2 regions of the Methyloligella solikamskensis genome follow, and region 2 is predicted to be linked to the other one. Evidence: predicted binding sites of a transcription regulator. Region 2 holds the regulator's gene; the other holds the start of a gene.
The links. Region 2 encodes PhoB, which activates phosphate uptake and scavenging genes when phosphate is short. Its sites were predicted from a motif close to TGTCATNNANCTGTCAT; they were not measured.
Positions count from the first base shown of each region.

Region 1 (9,290 bases), on a different contig from region 2:
GAAAGCTGCTTCCTGATCGATTGCGGCGCGTCGAGTCTTATTGGCCTGCAGCGCCTCGGGCTCGCCCCCAACGAGATCGACACCGTCTACGTCACCCATCTTCACGGCGATCATTTCGGTGGGCTGCCCTGGCTCCTGATCGACGCCAATCATCGCAGCGGGCGGACGGCGCCGCTTACCATCATCGGACCCAAGGGGCTGGAGGAGCGGTTCGTCACGGCGGCGGAAGCGCTCTATCCCGGTGCCACGAAGCGGGAACGCGCCTTCGATCTGAAATTCGTCGAGATCGAGGAGGGGAAACCCCTCACCACGAATGGCGTCACGGTCACCGGCTACGAGGTGGAGCACCCTTCCGGCGCGCCGCCTTATGCGCTGCGCTTCGAGACAAACGGCAAGATTCTAGCCTTCAGCGGGGACACGACGTGGAGCGATAATCTTCCGAAAGCGTCGGAAGGCGCAGACCTCTTCATTTGCGAATCATATCAATTCGATCAGCCCAATCCGGTGCATCTCGACTTCAAGACGATCGATGGGAATTTCGAGGCTTTGGGTGCAAAGAAGATCCTGCTGACCCATATGAGCCAGGACATGATGGACCATGCAGGCTCGGTGGACGGAAAGCGCTATGCTGCCGCCGAGGACGGCATGGTGATCGATCTTTAAAGTCACGCGTTGATCTCCTGGATGCGGGAGGACACGACAGCCGAGATGACACCGGAAAGCGCGAAGCTGGAGCGGCTGCTGGCCGAAATCAGGCAGTGCCGCTATTGCGTCGAGACGCCGGCGCGGCGTCCGCTCCCCCATGAGCCGCGGCCCGTCCTGCGGGCGAGCGCCACGGCGCGGCTGGGCGTCTGCAGCCAGGCGCCGGGCACCCGTGTGCATGCGTCCGGCAAGCCCTTCACGGACCCGTCTGGAAATCGACTGCGCGAGTGGATGGGCGTCACGCCGGAGGAGTTCTACGACGAGCGCCGGGTGGCCATCGTGCCCATGGGGTTCTGCTTTCCCGGACAGGATGCCAAGGGTGGGGATCTGCCGCCGCGCCGGGAATGCGCCGCCCTCTGGCATGAGCGCGTGTTCGATGCGCTGCCCGGGCTGGAGCTGATCCTCGCGGTCGGCTCCTATGCCCAGCACTGGCATCTGGAGGAGCGGGCCGGAAAGACCCTGCAGGAGACCATGCTCGCCTGGCGGGATCACCTGAACCGGCCTGAAGGCCCGCGTATCCTGCCCCTGCCGCATCCCTCCTGGCGCAACAATGCCTGGCTGAAGCGGAACCCGTGGTTCGAGGATGAGCTGCTGCCGGTACTTCGCCGCGAGGTGCGGGCGTTGCTGTAGCGCGCCGTGCGGTTAGAAAAATAATCTAATGGATTGGCTGTTGCGCCTTTTCATTTGCGCGTAGGCGCGCTATTCCCCTCAGGATTGAGAAATTTTTTATCGGGCCCCTGATGACCCTCGACCGAATGGACCGCAAGATCCTGGAGATCCTGCAGGAGGACGCCACCATTCCCGTCGCCGAAATCGGCAAGCGGATCGGCTTGTCCACCACGCCGTGCTGGCGGCGCATTCAGAAGCTGGAAGAGAACGGCGTGATCCAACGGCGGGTCGCGGTGCTCGATCCCAAGAAGGTCAATGTCGGGGTCACGGTGTTCGTCTCGATCACCACCAGCCATCACGCCCAGGACTGGCTGGACCAGTTCCACGGCGTGCTGAGCGCGTTCCCGGAGATCGTCGAGTTCTACCGCATGAGCGGCGAGGTGGATTACCTGCTGCGGGTCGTGGTGCCCGATATCGAGCATTACGACGCGTTCTACAAAAAGCTGATCTCTCAGATCGAGCTGACCGAGGTGAGTTCGGCCTTTGCCATGGAGCAGATCAAGTTCACCACGTCGCTGCCGCTCGCCTATGCGGTGCCCGAGCCGGCTTAGTCGCTATCCCGCGATAGCCGGGCGATGAGGCTGGATGTGTCCCAGCGGCCGCCGCCCATCTTCTGCACATCGGCGTAGAACTGATCGACCAGAGCGGCCACGGGGAGCTGGGCGCCGTTGCGCCGGGCCTCGTCGAGCAGGATGGCGAAGTCCTTGCGCATCCAGTCGACGGCGAAGCCGAATTCAAATTCGCCCTTGCTCATGGTCTCCCAGCGATTGTCCATCTGCCAGGATTGGGCGGCGCCCTTGGAGATCGTCTCGATGACCTTGGGGATATCGAGCTCGGCGCGCTCGGCGAAATGGAGCGCTTCGGACAGGCTTTGGACGAGGCCTGCGATGCAGATCTGATTGACCATCTTGGTAAGCTGGCCGGCGCCGGCGGGCCCGATCAGGGTCGCCTGCTTGGCGTAGGTGTCGATGACGGGCTTGGCGCGGTCGAAATCCGCTTCCTCGCCACCGATCATCACGGTCAGCGCGCCGTTCTCCGCGCCCGCCTGACCGCCTGAGACCGGCGCATCCAGGAAGCCCGCGCCTTTTTCCTTGGCTGCTTCGGCAAGCTCCCGGGCGATCTCGGCCGAAGCCGTGGTGTGGTCGACGAAGATCGCGCCTTTGCCGAGGCCGTGAAAAGCGCCGTCCTCGCCAAGGGTGACCTGGCGGAGATCGTCGTCGTTGCCGACGCAGGCGAGCACGATATCGGCGCCTTCCGCGGCAGCCTTGGGCGTGGGGGCTGAGCGGCCGCCATACTGCTTTTCCCAGCGCTCTGCGGTCGCACCAGTGCGGTTATAGACGGTGACCTCGTGGCCAGCATTCTTGATGTGGCCGGCCATGGGAAAGCCCATGACGCCGAGGCCGATCCAGGCGATTTTCGGAGTGGTTTTGGTCATGGGCGCCACTCTGCCCCGACATTTTCCGCTTTCCAAGCACCGCGACCTGTTGCCGCGAGGTCACATGGGCTGTGGCCAATGCGCATGAAGATCATGCTGCTATGCACCTAATATGCTTGGGTTTTTAGGTCAATAAGCCTGACCTATCGATCTATAGAATTGTTTTTGCGAATGTTTTGACGCATCGCCCCCTCTTGCGCAACGCCAAAAAAGGCGCATCATTTCTTTTGCAGTGCAACATTCTTGGCGGGTTTTCCGATCACGGAGGCCGCGCACGAAAGAGAGGCTGCTATGAAAAACCGCACGAGTTGGGTTTTGAGTCTGGCTCTTCTGGGCATCGCCTTCGGTGCCACAACGGGAAGGGCCGCGGCCGACGAGCTGAAACGCGTCGAATCGGCCGCCCTTGAGCGTTTCGCCATGCATTCCGGCTTCGAAGGTGGAATGTGGACCCACTACGTCCCTGAGGATGTGAACGGCGAGTTCGAGAGCTACGATCCGATCGGGCTGATTGCCGGAAGCCTCATCAAGACCGACTGCTCGATCAGCTGGCAGGATGAGGATGGCAAGCTCTACTGCTTCGCCAGCACCGCGTCCCTGGGGCATTTCCAGGACTGGCCGCACACCAATGTGGAGAAGGCGCGCAAGGCCTGGACGACCCTGTCGGAGAACGTACCTCCCCAGTCCTAAGCACTGGCGGCTGCGCTAAGATCAGGAGCAACCTTGTAATCCGCTCCCGCATTCTCCTCCTATAAGGGGAGGAAATGGGAGATGGATATGACGCTCCAGAGATGGAAACGGACCGCCCTGTGCGCAGGGACCGCTTGTCTTTTGATCGGCTTCGCCGGGCCGGTTGCGCTGGCTGGTGATCCTGTCGAAGAGCAGGCTACGCCCGCGCAACGTGAGTATGAGATCCTGGACAACAAGACCGATTATCCGAAGCCGCCGAAAGTGCGCTCCACGGATACCGGCATTTGGAAGGCCGTCGTTCCCCACGGCGTGAAGGGCGAGTTCGACAGCTACGATCCGGTCGGGCTGATGGCCGGCGATCTGATTAAGGCGGATTGCTCGCTCAACTGGCGCGACGAGAACGGTAAGCTCTACTGCTTCTCCAGCGGCACGTCCCTGGTCTATTTCAAGGATTGGCCGCAGCGGAATATCCGGAAGGCGCGTAAGGCCTATCACGAGCTCACCAAGGAGCCGAAGCCGGGCTCTTGATCAGATAACAAAGCCGCGGGGCAGGGCCCCGCAGGCCGAAGCGTCGTCTAGTGGATTTTGCCGGAGCGCATGTGCTGGCCCGCGAGGGCGTCGAGCATGTCGGTGTTGCCGTCCTCGCCGAACTCTGCCTCTGTCGCACCGAACTCGGTCGACGCCTCATCGCAGACGCCTTGCTCCGACCGCAGACATTGGGCGAGCAGCTCGAGCAGGGAGGCGTGCAGTTCGCGTTCGGCCTCGAGGCAGGGCGGATTCGCCGCCAGGAAAGCCAATATTTCTCCGTAATCCGGCATTTTCGGACCCCCGTCCTTGACCCCAGCCGACTCAAAGCATCGGGCAGAGCTGTGTCAGAACTGTGGTCAGCCGCCGAGCGGGTAGCGCTTCAGAAGCCGCAGCGGCGAGCGGCCGCCGGGATCGCCGAGCAGGGACAGGGCGTCGATCTCGATGCCCTCGGAGCAGATGTGCTCCAGCACGGGCGCGAGAGCCTCCGCGACTTGCTCGATTTGCGCCGGCTCCATGGGGCCGGTTAGCCGCAGGCAGAAGCGGAATTCGCTCATGACGTTCGCGTCGCCGAAGCTTTCCAGCAAGAGCCGCTGATAGGGGTTGAGCGTGCGGACGTCCCGCTCGTTCGGCTGGACCGGCTGACGGTCGTCGGCAAAGCCATCGAAGCCGCTGACGCATTGGGCCGCGAGCCAGTCGAGCGCTGGGTCGACCTGCTCGGCCCGGAGCACCAGATAGCGCCCCTCGCGAGTGAGGGTGAGCGGCCCTGTCGCCACGGGCTTGCGGCGCTTGGCGAAGCTCTTCAGCCGGCTGCGCAGCGCATCCGGTCCCTTGCCTGGCCGGAGCGCGAAGGGCGCCTTGAGCATGGCGTGCAGACCGGGATAGCTGCCCGGCATGGCGGGCACCTTGGCGCCGCCATGGGTGCTGAGCCCTGCGCCGGAAAACGCATGCAGTGTGGAGCCGCCGCCGGCATAGCCGAACCAGGATCGGCTGAAGGCTGCCAGCGCGGTGTTTGGCTTGGGGGTGAAAGAGATGCCGTAGCGGGCGCATGCCTGCCGCGGCAGTGGGGCATCTTGTGGGTCGTATTCGACCGCCGCATGGTTCAACATGACGCTTCCTTCCTCGTTTTCGCGATTTTGGTTTCCCCAAATCGCTGGCCTCCTTCCCTTCATACCGCGCGGCTATGGCAAGGCGGCGACAGGTTCTGGGCGAGATCGGGGCCGATGGGTGAAGGCTTGATGAAGGAGGCTCTGGCGCCGGCGCCAGACAAGGGCCGGCGGCGGTATCGGTGCGCCTAAGAACGGGCAAGAAAGAACAGGTGAGAAAGGAGACCGAATGATCGAATTTTATACGTGGAGCACGCCCAACGGGCAGAAGGTCTCGATCATGCTGGAGGAGGTCGGACTCCCCTACAATGTGCACACGGTCAACATCCTGAAGGATGAGCAGTTCGACCCTGAATTCCTCGCCATCTCGCCCAACAACAAGATCCCGGCCATCCTGGATACGGAGAACGATCTGGCGCTGATGGAGTCGGGTGCCATTCTGCTCTATCTCGCCGAGAAGACCGGCAAGCTGTGGCCCCAGGAGAGCCCCGCGAAATGGGAGGTGATGCAGTGGCTGATGTGGCAGATGGGCGGCTTCGGGCCGATGCTCGGCCAGGCTCACCATTTCCTCTATTACAACAAGGGCAAATCCGATTACGCCGAGGAGCGTTACGCAGGCGAGGCGGCGCGGCTGTGGGGCGTCCTCGATAAGCGGCTCGCCGATCGTCCCTATGTTGCCGGCGACTATTCGGTGGCGGACATCTCTATATGGCCCTGGGCGACCCGCTACGAGAGCCAGGCCATCGAGCCACAAAACTATCCCAATGTCGTGCGTTGGTACCGGGAGATCGCGGAGCGCCCTGCGGTGCAGCGCGGCTGGTTCGTGCCCGAGCGCGAGGAGGGGATCCCCATGCCGTAAGCTGGGGGCCGCTTCATTGGCGCTTCACGATGCTGTAGCATGGGCAAAAGACAACTGTAGGTATCCGATGCCGAGGATGAAGGAGCGGTTTGCGCATCTTACGCGCGGGCGCTCCGCAACGCTTAGAAGGAGTGCAGATATGAAAAGAGCGGCGATTGATCCTGCTGCTTCATGTTTCCCCGGCTTTGCTGGCATTGCGAAGCTGGCGTCCGTGGTGGCTGTCGCCTTCGCGCTCGCCGGACTGCTGGCGCCCAACCCGGCCTCGGCTCAAATTCTGAAACGCGGCGTGCAAGGCGGTGTCGCCGGCGCCGTGATCGGCGGTATCGCGGGCGGTAGCGATGGCATCGGCAAGGGTGCCGCCATCGGTGCCGGTGCCGGTCTCGCGGTGGGCGCTCTGGAGCGGGAGAGCAACCGCCGCCGGGCCTATGCCGCGCCGCCTCCGCCCCCGCCGGCCTATGGCGGTCAGCTCGTGGCGGACACTCAGGCGGCGCTGACCCGTCTCGGCTATCGGCCGGGTCCCATCGACGGCGTGATGGGGCCGGGCACCAGCAGCGCGATCCGGAACTATCAATACGCCTATGGGCTGCCCGTGACCGGACGGCCGTCGCCGTCGCTGCTGGATCACATGTATTCCCGCGGCGGCTAGCCGAGACCGGCGCCTCGCCAACATCATGTCCTTCCGACCTTTCGCCTTCGCCGCTGTTCTGCTCGCCGCCTTCTTGGTGAGTGGGACAGCGGCGCGCGCGGCCACCTATGGGCTGGCGATCGGGGTCGACGACTATGACCGCGGAGACCTCCACGGCGCGGTGGCCGATGCGAAGGCCATCGCTGCCGGGCTGGACGATGCGGGGGCTGCGAAGGTCGATCTCCTCACGGGCAAAAAGGCCAGCGTAGATTCCGTGAAAAGCGCGTGGACGGCGCTCTTGGATGGCGCCGACTATGGCGACGTCATCGTGCTCTCTTTCGCCGGCAAGGGCGATCTTGGAGAGAACGGGCCCGTCTATCTCTTCGGCGATGGCGGGGCGCTTCCGCGCAAGACTGTTCTCGATTGGGCGCGCGCGGCGGAAGAGAAGGGCGTGAAGCTGCTCTTCATCGGCGATGCCAGTTTCGCCGGCGGGCTTGAACGGCCTTATCCCAAAGATCTCGTGGGCTTGCGCCAATCCGGCGAGACGTCGGGCGAATCCGCTCAAAGTGGTGTTCAGCCGGAAAACGACTTCTCCAAAGCCACGTTTGCCTACGGCGCGCCCGCCGGCAAAGCCGTGCCCGAGCTTCGGATCGGTGACGGGACCCGCGGCGGTTTGAGCTGGGCTTTCGTCCAGGCGCTCTCCGGTGCGGCGGAGGAGGATTCCGACGGGCTCCTCAGCGATCACGAACTCGCCGTCTATCTGCCGCTCGCCGTCGGTGCGCTCACCGAGGGACAGCAGCAGGTTCAGGTTCTGCCGCGCCGCTCTCGGCCCATGACGCTTTTTCCAACCGGCGCAGGCGGATCCAATGAAGCGCTGGCGGAGACCCCCTTGCGTCTTGCCGTGGTCGGCGGCGAGGCGGCGGTGATCGGCGACTTTCCCGATGTGGAGATCGTCGAGGATCCGAAAGACGCGGAGCTGATCTGGTCGGTGGCCGACGAGATCCTCACCCACCGCATCGGCGGTGTGGTGGCGAGCGGCGTCGATGCGGACGCCCTTGGTAATGCGCTCGCCAAATGGTCGACGCTCGACTGGCTGGTAGCGCGGACCGCGCGGGGCCCGGTGCATACGGATCTGGTGAGCGGGCCAGCGCGGTTGCAGTCAGGGGCGCGGGCGCAGATCGAGATCTTGCCCGGTCGCTATCCTATGCTCACGGTCTTCGATCTCGGACCCAAAGGGAATGTCGCGCCGATCATGCCCGCCAATGCAGAGCTGGCCGATAAGCCCCAGAACCGGCGCCATATCCACCAGATGTTTCAGGTGAGCGATGGGCCGGACGGTGCGCTCCACCGCATCGTGATCTTCTCCGATACGCCGCTCACCGGGCTTCACGATTCTCTGAAGGGCATGGAGGCGTCGGGAAAGACGGAAAATCTGCGCGCTGCGATTCAGGACGCTCTGCCGCCGGAGGCCAAGGCCCAAGTGGGCATCCTGCCGATCTATACGGGGCCCGGCGCTTCGTCGCCGGCGGAGTAGGCGGTCCCTAGTTCGCTGCGAACCCCTTGGCATTTCTGCAATTTTGCCCCTAAGCTGACGGTTAACAAAGCGTTAACGCGTCTTTCCGGGGGTGATTCATGTCCTGCTTCTCTTTGCGCGCATCCGTCTCGCGCCTGCTTGGTGCAGGCGCTGCCGGGGTCGCCTGTCTGCTGCTTGCCGCCGTTATCGCGCCGGCCAGCGGCCAAGCCGACAGCCTCATGGAGCGGATGACCCGGCTGGCCCGGGCCGGGGAAACGGCCTGCGCCGATCCGTGGACCTATTCCCGCGGCCTCGACAAATGCATCTGCATCAAGGCCGGCTACAGCAAGCAATGGGGGCAGTGCCTGCCCATGGAGGCGGGCCAGTTGGCGGAGACATCCAAGGACGACAGCCCCGCTGTGACCTCCGCGTTGCCGCCGGAGACGACCGGCGCGCTTCCGGAGAAGAAGGCCCCAGCGCAGGCTGTGCAAGCGCCAGAGGATCCGGCCGCCGGCATGGAGAAGATCGCACGAGCGCAAGACTGCCTGTCGTCCCTCGGTCTCTACGAAGGGGCCATCGACGGGGAAGGGGGCAAGGCCACTTCGGCGGCCTATGGACGCTTCGCTAAGGCGCGCGGCCTGCCTCAGTCCGACGCTCTTACGAGCCTGCGGGCCCAGGCCGCGTTGCAGGGCGCGTGCGGCCAGCGCTGGGTCAGCGCCAAGGCGGAGTGAGCCAAAAGGCGTCTCGCTATTTCAGCCGTGCCTTCAGGGGCAGGGCGGCGAGCTCTTCCTTGACGACCACATTGGCGCGCTCTTCGGCCCGGCGATACGCCTGAACCACTGCGCGGCCTTCTTCGGTCACCTGCGCGCCGCCGCCCCGCGACCCGCCGGTCGCGGTCAGGATGAGCGGCTTGGCGAACATGTGATTCAGGGCGTCCACCAGAAGCCAGGCGCGGCGGTAGGACATGCCCATTTCGCGGCCGCCGGCGGAGATCGATCCGGTCCGGTCGATGGCTTCCAGCAGCTCAACCTTGCCCGGCCCGAGGACCAACCCGTCGCCCATGGGGATGCGCAGGCGCGGGAAGGGCTTCGCGGGCTTGGTCTTCGTTTGTGCTGAGTTGCCGCTCACGCTGCTGGTCCAGTTTCGGTCCTTCGGGCGGCGAACTATAG
Region 1 covers NZ_JBHTJO010000001.1:1,407,748-1,417,037, forward strand. Annotated here, with positions in the region: gene ACFQ2F_RS06845 (MBL fold metallo-hydrolase) at 1-663, shown strand, start outside; gene ACFQ2F_RS06850 (uracil-DNA glycosylase family protein) at 709-1,332, shown strand; gene ACFQ2F_RS06855 (Lrp/AsnC family transcriptional regulator) at 1,443-1,922, shown strand; gene ACFQ2F_RS06860 (NAD(P)-dependent oxidoreductase) at 1,919-2,806, opposite strand; gene ACFQ2F_RS06865 (hypothetical protein) at 3,098-3,493, shown strand; gene ACFQ2F_RS06870 (hypothetical protein) at 3,581-4,021, shown strand; gene ACFQ2F_RS06875 (hypothetical protein) at 4,069-4,311, opposite strand; gene ACFQ2F_RS06880 (DUF1045 domain-containing protein) at 4,378-5,127, opposite strand; gene ACFQ2F_RS06885 (glutathione S-transferase family protein) at 5,354-5,983, shown strand; gene ACFQ2F_RS06890 (peptidoglycan-binding domain-containing protein) at 6,123-6,629, shown strand; gene ACFQ2F_RS06895 (caspase family protein) at 6,655-8,142, shown strand; gene ACFQ2F_RS06900 (hypothetical protein) at 8,241-8,852, shown strand; gene ACFQ2F_RS06905 (winged helix-turn-helix domain-containing protein) at 8,869-9,249, opposite strand.
Region 1: the regulator PhoB is predicted to act here: its motif matches at 5,246-5,262, upstream of ACFQ2F_RS06880 (DUF1045 domain-containing protein).

Region 2 (9,290 bases):
CAAGCTGAAGGTCGCCACCATGAGCGGTGTCGAGCCCTCCGTCGATACCATCGCCAGCGGCGAGTATCCGGTGTCCCGTCCGCTGTTCTTCTACGTGAAGAAGGATCACATGGACGTCATTCCCGGTCTGAAGGACTACGTGGCCTACTTCGCGTCCGAGAAGATGATCGGCCCCGACGGCCCGCTCGCCGAGTACGGCCTGGTGCCGCTGCCTGAGGGCGAGTTCGAGGATCTGCAGAAGCAGATCGAGAACGGCACGACCATGGGCATGTAGGCATCGCGCCTATCTGCAGAATACCGAAGGGGCGGGCCGTAAGGTCCACTGGCCACCGGCCCGCCCCCTCATCATCGGGGCAACAGTTACCTAGATTGAGAGTGGGGCGCGCGTGTCCAATCTGACCATCCTTGCCATTCTCGCCGCCGCGGCGGTGCTGGCCTATCTGGTTGGGCGGTATCGCTCCGCCCAGGTCGCCAAGGGCAAAACCACCGGAATTCACTCCCGGCCCTCCTATCACGGCGCCTATCTCGCCATTTGGACCGTCGTTCCTGCGATCCTTCTGCTTGCCGCTTGGACGGCTGCGGATACTCCGATTTTCGAGTATCTCACGGCGAAGCAGCTGCCGGAATCGTATCAGGAGAAATCCGAGGCGCAGCAGTCACTTACTATGAATGTGGTCCAGTCGATCGCCGACGGCCTTCCGCGTCTGACCCCGCGCGAAGATGAGATCCTCCGCAAGGCTCGCTATGGCTTCGTCACCGATGAGACCGCCCGCGACGTGTTGTCGGAGAACGGGGTCATTCTCGGTTCCGCGCCGGATCCCGAAGTGATCCAGGCGGCGGTCTACCTCGCCGATCTGCGGGCCTGGGCACGCATCATCCTGCCGATCGTCTGCTTCGCGCTCGCCGCGGCCTGTTTCGTCTGGGGCTATCGCAACATTTCCCAGACCTTGCGCGCACGCACCTATGTTGAGCGCTTCATCACGGCCTCGCTCTTCGCGGCCTCTAGCGTGGCTGTCCTGACCACCGTCGGCATTGTGTTATCGGTGCTCTTCGAGACCATCCACTTCTTCCAGCTCGTGCCGCCCCAGAACTTCTTCTTCGGCACCGTTTGGGATCCGCGCTTCTCCGCCGCCGGAAGCGGGGGCAGCGAGGGCCAGTTCGGCCTGCTGCCGCTGCTCTGGGGCACCATGTACATTTCGCTGGTTGCGCTTCTCGTCGCGGTCCCGGTCGGGCTTTTCGCTGCCATCTACATGTCGGAATACGCCGGCTCGAAGGTGCGCACGATGGCCAAGCCGCTGTTGGAGATCCTGGCTGGCATTCCGACCATCGTTTACGGCTTCTTCGCCCTTGTCACCTTTGGCCCGTTCTTGCGTGATGCTGGCGCCACAGTCGGCCTCGACATCTCGGCCTCGAGCGTGCTCACCGCCGGCATCGTCATGGGGGTGATGATCATCCCCTTCGTGTCGTCGCTCTCCGACGACATCATCAGTGCCGTGCCCGGCTCTCTGCGTGAAGGGTCCTACGGCCTAGGCGCCACCCAGTCGGAAACCATCAAGCGGGTCATCCTGCCGGCCGCCTTGCCGGGCATCGTGGGCGCCGTGCTGCTCGCGGCATCGCGCGCCATCGGTGAGACCATGATCGTCGTGCTGGCCGCCGGCATCGCCGCGAACCTGACCCTCAACCCATTCGAACAGGTCACCACCATCACGGTGAAGATCGTCAGTCAGCTGACCGGCGATCTGGAGTTCAACAGTCCGCAGACCCTGGTTGCCTTCGCCCTAGGTCTCACGCTGTTCGTCATCACCCTGGGGCTGAATGTCTACGCCCTCTACATCGTTCGCAGATACCGGGAGCAGTACGAATAATGACCGATCAGACCGTAGGTTCAGGCGGCCTCCCCGGCATCAAAAGCGCAGCCGACGAGAGCTCCAAGCGCCTCGCGAAGCGCCATGCCGCCGAACGCCGTTTCCGTTGGTACGGTATCGCCGCTCTGCTGTTCGGCCTCAGCTTCCTGGTGCTCCTCTTCGGGTCGATCATCAGCAAGGGGTGGACGGCTTTCCTGCAGACCTCCGCCCATCTGGAAGTCTATTTCGATCCGGAGGTGGTGAACCCGTCCGGCAACCCCGCCGACCGTGACGAGCTCCTGCGGGCGAACTACGCGAAGCTCGCCGACCAGGCGCTCTATAAGGCGCTTGGCGTCGATGCGGAGAACCGCAAGGAGCGCCGCGCCGCCAACGCGCTGCTGTCGCGCGGCGTCGACACCCAGCTCAAGGACATCGTCCTCGAAGATCCCTCTGTGATCGGACAGAAGCGCGACGTTTGGCTGCTGGCCGCCGACGATGTCGATGCGCTGCTGAAAGGATCGATTAGCCGGGACACCAAGGAGAGCCGACGGCAGCTCGACAATCAGCAGATCGCCTGGATCGACACGCTGGTGGAGAAGGGCCAGTTGGAGAAGCGCTTCAACACCGGGCTCTTCGTCTACGGCGCCTCCAGCTATCCGGAGACCGCGGGCCTCGGCGTGGCGCTGATCGGCTCCCTGTTCATGATGATGGTCGTCATCCTCCTCGCTGTGCCCTTGGCCGTGGCCGCCGCGACCTACTTGGAGGAATTCGCCGCCAAGAACCGAATTTCGGACATGATCGAGGTGAACATCAACAACCTGGCGGCGGTGCCATCCATCGTGTTCGGTCTCCTCGGCCTGGCGGTCTTCATCAACTTCTTGGGGCTGCCACGGTCGGCGCCCATCGTTGGCGGTCTGGTGCTCTCACTCATGACTCTGCCGACCATCATCATCGCGACCCGTGCTGCCCTGAAGGCGGTGCCGCCCTCGATCCGCGAAGGCGCCCTGGGTGTCGGCGCGTCGAAGCATCAGGTGATCATGCACCACGTTCTGCCCCTGGCCTTGCCAGGCATCCTGACGGGCACCATCATCGGTCTTGTGCAGGCGCTTGGCGAAACCGCGCCACTGCTGATGATCGGTATGGTGGCCTTCGTGGCCGATTACCCGTCAACCCCGATGGATCCGGCCACCGCCTTGCCGGTCCAGATCTACATGTGGGCTACGGCAGCCGAGCGCGGCTTCATCGAACGGACGGCCGGCGCGACCATGGTGCTGCTGGCCTTCCTCATCGTGATGAACAGCCTCGCGGTGTATCTGAGACATAAATTCGAGCGGAAGTGGTAGGGCCGCCCTATGGAGGACAATGTGGACGTAGAATCGGCGATGAAACAGCGGGCACCCGCGGTGCCCGAGAAGAATCCAGGCGCGATCTCTACCCAAGAGCACGCGCTCAAGATGAAAACGGAGAGCCTGAACCTCTGGTATGGCCAGAAACAGGCGCTGCACGACGCCTCGTTGGAGATTTATGATGGCTCGGTGACCGCCCTGATCGGTCCGTCCGGCTGCGGCAAGTCGACATTCTTGCGCTGCCTCAACCGCATGAACGACGTCATCGACATCGTGAAGATCAAGGGCGACGTCGAGCTCGACGGTGAGGACATCTACGACCCGGACATCGATCCGGTTCAGCTCCGCGCCCGTGTCGGCATGGTGTTCCAGAAGCCGAACCCCTTCCCGAAATCGATCTTCGAGAACGTCGCGTACGGTCCGAAGATTCACGGCACGGCCACGAACAAGAGCGATCTGGAAGAGATCGTCGTGAATAGCCTGAAGCGGGCCGGCCTCTTCGAAGAGGTCAAGGATCGCCTGGACGAGCCGGGCACCGGTCTTTCGGGTGGTCAGCAGCAGCGGCTTTGCATCGCCCGCGCCATCGCGGTGAACCCCGAGGTGCTGCTGATGGACGAGCCCTGTTCGGCCCTGGACCCGATCGCGACCGCCAAGATCGAAACGCTCATGGACGAGCTGCGCGAAAACCTATGCATCGTGATCGTCACCCACTCCATGCAGCAGGCCGCGCGCGTCTCGCAGCGGACCGCGTTCTTCCATCTGGGCAAGATCATCGAGGTCGACGACACGACCACGATGTTCACCAACCCCACAGACGTGAAGACCCAAGACTACATCATGGGCCGCTTCGGCTAATCGACGCGGATCCTAAAGCCAAAAGGAACGGCCTTATGGAAGATCACGAGCATATCGTCAGCGCCTACGAGGAGGAGCTGTCGTCCCTGAACAACAAGATCGCCCGCATGGGCGGTCTCGCAGAGCAGGTGCTCGGCCAGTCCATCGACGCTCTTCAAGGGCGCGACCCGGAGCTTGCCGGCAACACCATTCAGCAGGATGAAGCCATCGACGCTCTGGAGAAGGAGATCGAGGAGCAGGCGATCACCATGATCGCCCGGCGCCAGCCGCTGGCCTACGACCTCCGTCAGATCATGGCGGCCCTGCGCATCTCCTCCGATCTGGAGCGCATCGGCGATCTGGGCAAGAATATTGCCAAGCGTGCGCTCGCTGTCGTCGAGGAACAGCAGCCCAAGCAGCTCATGTTGGGCCTGCGCCATATGGGCGAACTGGCTCTGGAGCAGCTCAAGGAGGTGCTGGACGCCTTCATCGAGCGTGACGCCGATGCCGCCCTGAAGGTCTGGTACAAGGACGAAGAGATCGACGCCATGTACAACTCGCTGTTCCGCGAGCTGCTGACCTACATGATGGAGGACCCGCGCAATATCGGGCTCTGCACACATCTTTTGTTCGGTGCGAAGAATATCGAGCGCGTCGGCGACCATGCGACCAACATCGCTGAGACGGTGTACTTCCTGGTCCATGGCACGCCGGTCTCAGACGAGCGCCCCAAGGGCGACAACACCAGCACCACCTTGCCGCTACAGAGATCAACTGGCTAACAGGCAGGTCGACCATGACCAACGGAACTGGAGCGAAAGTTTTAATCGTCGAGGATGAGGAGCCGTTGGCGCTCCTCCTCCGCTACAATCTCGAGGCAGCTGGCCACAGCGTCGAAGTCGTCTACCGCGGCGACGAGGTCGAGCTGCAGCTTGCGGAGAACTCCCCGGATCTCATCATCCTGGACTGGATGCTGCCCGGGATCTCCGGTCTCGAGCTCTGCCGGCGCATCCGCACCAACCGGGAATCCAGACACATCCCGATCATCCTGCTCACCGCACGCAGCGAGGAGAACGACCGCATCCGCGGCCTGACCACGGGCGCCGACGATTACGTCGTGAAGCCGTTCTCCGTGCCGGAGCTCATGGCGCGGGTGCAGGCCATCATGCGGCGCACCAACCCGGAGCGCATCGCCTCCGTGCTGAGCGCCGGCGATATCGAGCTGGACCGGGTCTCACACCGGGTGACGCGCAACGGCCGCCCCATCCATCTGGGGCCGACCGAGTTCCGGCTGCTTGAGTTTCTCATGCAGAGCCCGGGCCGGGTGTTCAGCCGCGCTCAGCTTCTGGATGGGGTCTGGGGGCGCAATGTCTATGTCGACGAGCGCACCGTGGATGTCCATATCGGCCGCCTGCGCAAGGCCATGATGAACGATTCCGAGCAGGATCCGGTCCGCACCGTGCGCGGCGCCGGCTATGCCTTCTCCGACGCGCTGGAGACGGCTTCAGCTTAAGGCTGCATCGTGGCCTTGATGGTGAGGTCGCTCGCGTAGGCGAGCGCGTCTCGAACCATGTGACCTCTGCGCACTCCGTGCCGGAGGCTGAGTGCTCCTTCGGTGTCAGGATCAAGCCAAAAAAGAAGGCGCCTCGGATGGAGGCGCCTTCTCACTTCCCCGCTTTTTGTGACCGGGCCCGCTGCAGACGGCCCCGGCCGTCCCTCTAACCGGTCGCGGACCGCTTATCGCGCCGCCGCTGCACGGGCTGATAGGCCATGCGCGAATGGTGCTCGCAATAGGGCACGCCGGTGTCGCTCCTGCGTCCGCAAAAATGGAAATCGTCCTCGCCGGGGTCGCCGATGGGCCACCGGCACATATGCTCCTTGAGGCTGAGGATGGTCGCCCGCTCATGCAGCGGGATCACCAGCTCCTCCACCGGCTGCGGCGCGGCCACCGTCTCCGGCTCTTCCTCGAATTCCGGCTTCAATGCCGTCGCGCCCCGCGTGGCGTAGACGACAGTGTTCTGCTTTGGCTGCTGTCGCCGCACCGGCGCTCGCCGAATGCGCGGTGAGCTTGAGCGGGTGGTGGTGGCCCGCGCCGACAGACCCAGCCGGTGCACCTTGCCGATCACCGCGTTGCGGGTCACACCCCCTAAACGCGCGGCAATCTGACTGGCGCTCAGCCCATCGGCCCAGAGCTTCTTGAGAAGCTCCACCCTTTCATCATTCCATGCCATTGATTGTGCCTCCTCGATTTTTTTCGGACTCAGAGTCCGCCCGCAGCCGCGAAAACGGCTGAGGCCATACTCTGATGTACATTTGAGATGGACCGCTCAGATATCGCGAAGGACGCCGCAACATCTTGTGGCCGAGCGGTTTCAACCCTACTAATTCCGGGGTTCGCCAGCAACCGTCCGCCACGGATGAGAGCCGATTTTTCCACCGGAATAGCCAGATTCTGCCATCGCTCGCGGCAGAACTCAATCGATCGTTAACCTCCTGTTAAGAAAGTTTCGTGGGTAACCCGTTGAAGTGTTGGGAAAGCCTGTGCACGAGCGGGGCGCAAATGGGCCCGGAGCCCAGATTGACAGCCAGCGCGGGCAGACCTAAAGCTCTTCTATTCAAAGCCGCCGCCGGGTTCGGCGGCGCTTTTGTTTTGGGCTTTTGCCACCAACGGTTTGCCAGCGAGGGAAAGCCGATGTCGGCCCTCTTTCCGACCTACGCGCGCTCCGAGCTTTCGTTCGAGCGCGGTGAAGGGGCCTGGCTCTTCACGGAGAAAGGCGAACGCTACCTCGATTTCGGTTCGGGCGTGGCGGTGACGGCGCTCGGCCACAGCCATCCCCATCTCGTTGAGGCGCTGAAAGCCCAGGCCGAGAAGGTCTGGCACGTCTCCAACCTGCATCAGATCCCGGACCAGGAACGCCTCGCCGAACGGCTCTGCAAGGCGAGCTTCGCCGACCGCGTGTTCTTCGCCAATTCTGGCGCCGAGGCCAATGAGGCCGCCATCAAGCTGGCGCGGCGCTACCACTACGCCAAGGGCCATCCGGAGCGCACCCGGCTGATCGCCTTCGAAGGCGCTTTCCACGGCCGGACGCTCGCGACGATCGCCGCGGGCGGCCAGGAAAAGCATCTCCAGGGCTTCGGCGAGCCCATGCCCGGCTTCGACCGTCTGCCCGCGGGCGACATCGAAGCGGTGAAGGCCGCCGTCACCGACGAGACCGCTGGCATCCTCATCGAGCCCGTGATGGGCGAGGGCGGCGTGCGCCTGATCGACCCCGGCTTCCTGCGGGATCTTCGCACCCTTTGCGACGAGAAGGGCATCCTTCTGGTGTTCGACGAGGTGCAGACCGGGATGGGCCGCACGGGCCGGCTCTTCGCTCATGAATGGGCGGGCGTGGAGCCCGACATCATGTCCCTCGCAAAGGGGCTGGGCGGCGGCTTTCCGCTGGGCGCTTGTCTGGCGACCGAAGAGGTCGGCAGCACCATGACCCCGGGCACCCATGGCTCGACCTTCGGCGGCAATCCGCTCGCCATGGCCGTCGGCAATGCCGTGCTCGACGTGCTGCTGGAAGACGGCTTCATGGAGCGCGTCTCGGAGACCGCCCTGCGGTTCCAGCAGCGCCTCGCCGCCATCAAGGATGAGCACAGCGATATTTTCGAAGAGGTGCGGGGCCAGGGCTTCCTGCTCGGCCTGAAATGCACGTCATCCGTCCCCAATGGCGATCTGGTAAAGGCGCTTGCCGCGCAGCATCTTCTCACCGTCCAGGCCGGCGACAATGTCGTGCGGCTCCTGCCGCCCCTGATCATCGGCGACGCCGAGATCGATGCGGCCTGCGAGAAGATCGAAGCCGCCTGCAAGACCGTCGCGCCCGCCACCGCGGCGACGGCCTAGCGGCAGCCAGAGAGCAAGAGACCTTAGGCCGAAAGATGCAAAAAGCGACCAGCCAAGCCAGCCATTCGAGTCCGCAGCCAGGGCAGATGAGCGCCGTACGTCACTTCCTGGATATCGACGACTTCGATACCGTGACTTTGAAGGGCATCATCGCCCACGCCCACGAGATGAAGGCGGAGCGCAAAAGCGATCTTGCCCCGCTTCTGCCGGGCGCCGTGCTGGCCATGATCTTCGAGAAGCCCTCCACCCGGACCCGCGTTTCCTTTGAGGTCGCGATCCACGAGCTGGGCGGCAAGGCCGTCGTGCTCAATCCGAACGAGATGCAGCTCGGCCGCGGCGAGACCATCGCCGACACGGCCAAGGTGCTCTCCCGCTACGTCGATGCCATCATGCTCCGCACCGGTCCTCATGAGACGCTGCTGGAGCTGGCCGAGAATGCCGACGTGCCGGTCATCAATGGGCTCACCGGCCGTACCCACCCGTGCCAGATCATGGCGGACATCATGACTTACGAGGAGCAGAAGGGCTCCATCGAAGGCGCCACCATCGCCTGGGTGGGCGATGCCAACAACGTGGCCGCCTCCTGGATCCACGCCGCGGCCCGCTTCGGCTTTACCCTGAAGATCGCAGCGCCCAAGGAATATCCGCCGGCCGATGAGTTCGTCGCCTTCGCCAAGTCAGAGAACGCCGATGTCATCGTCACCGAGGACCCGGAAGAGGCGGCCAAAGACGCCGATTGCATCGTCACCGATGTCTGGGTTTCCATGGGCGATGCGGACGCCGATCAGCGCAAAAAACTGCTTCGCCCCTATCAGGTGAACGCCGCCCTGATGGAAAAAGCGAAATCAGACGCCATATTCATGCATTGCCTGCCCGCCCATCGCGACGACGAGGTGACCGCAGAGGTCATCGACGGTCCGCGATCCGTGGTCTGGGACGAGGCGGAAAACCGGCTCCATGCGCAAAAGGCGATCCTCGCCTGGTGCCTGGAGTCCAAGTCGAAACAACTAGGAGACTGACGATGGCTGGGCCATCTCAGGAGATGGCCGAGCTGGTCATCCCCAAAGACGATCTCGCGCTCCCCTTTCAGGCGGAGCTGTCCCATGTGACCGGTCGGCTGGTGAAGCTCGGCCCCACAGTGGACGACATCCTCTCGCGCCACGACTATCCCGAGCCCGTCTCGGAGCTGCTGGGCGAGGCGGTGGCGCTTGCTGCGCTTCTGGGCGCTGCGCTGAAATTCGAAGGCAAGTTCATCCTCCAGGCCTCGACCGACGGGCCCGTGGATCTGCTGGTGGCGGATTACCAGACGCCGGGCCAGCTGCGCGCCTATGCCCGCTTCGACAAGGAGCAGGTCGACGCGCTCGGCACCGACGGCGTTGA
Region 2 covers NZ_JBHTJO010000002.1:195,519-204,808, forward strand. Annotated here, with positions in the region: gene ACFQ2F_RS13925 (PstS family phosphate ABC transporter substrate-binding protein) at 1-274, shown strand, start outside; gene pstC (phosphate ABC transporter permease subunit PstC) at 387-1,865, shown strand; gene pstA (phosphate ABC transporter permease PstA) at 1,865-3,187, shown strand; gene pstB (phosphate ABC transporter ATP-binding protein PstB) at 3,227-4,045, shown strand; gene phoU (phosphate signaling complex protein PhoU) at 4,081-4,806, shown strand; gene phoB (phosphate regulon transcriptional regulator PhoB) at 4,821-5,537, shown strand; gene ACFQ2F_RS13955 (GcrA family cell cycle regulator) at 5,743-6,255, opposite strand; gene ACFQ2F_RS13960 (aspartate aminotransferase family protein) at 6,717-7,910, shown strand; gene argF (ornithine carbamoyltransferase) at 7,997-8,929, shown strand; gene ACFQ2F_RS13970 (Hsp33 family molecular chaperone) at 8,932-9,290, shown strand, end outside.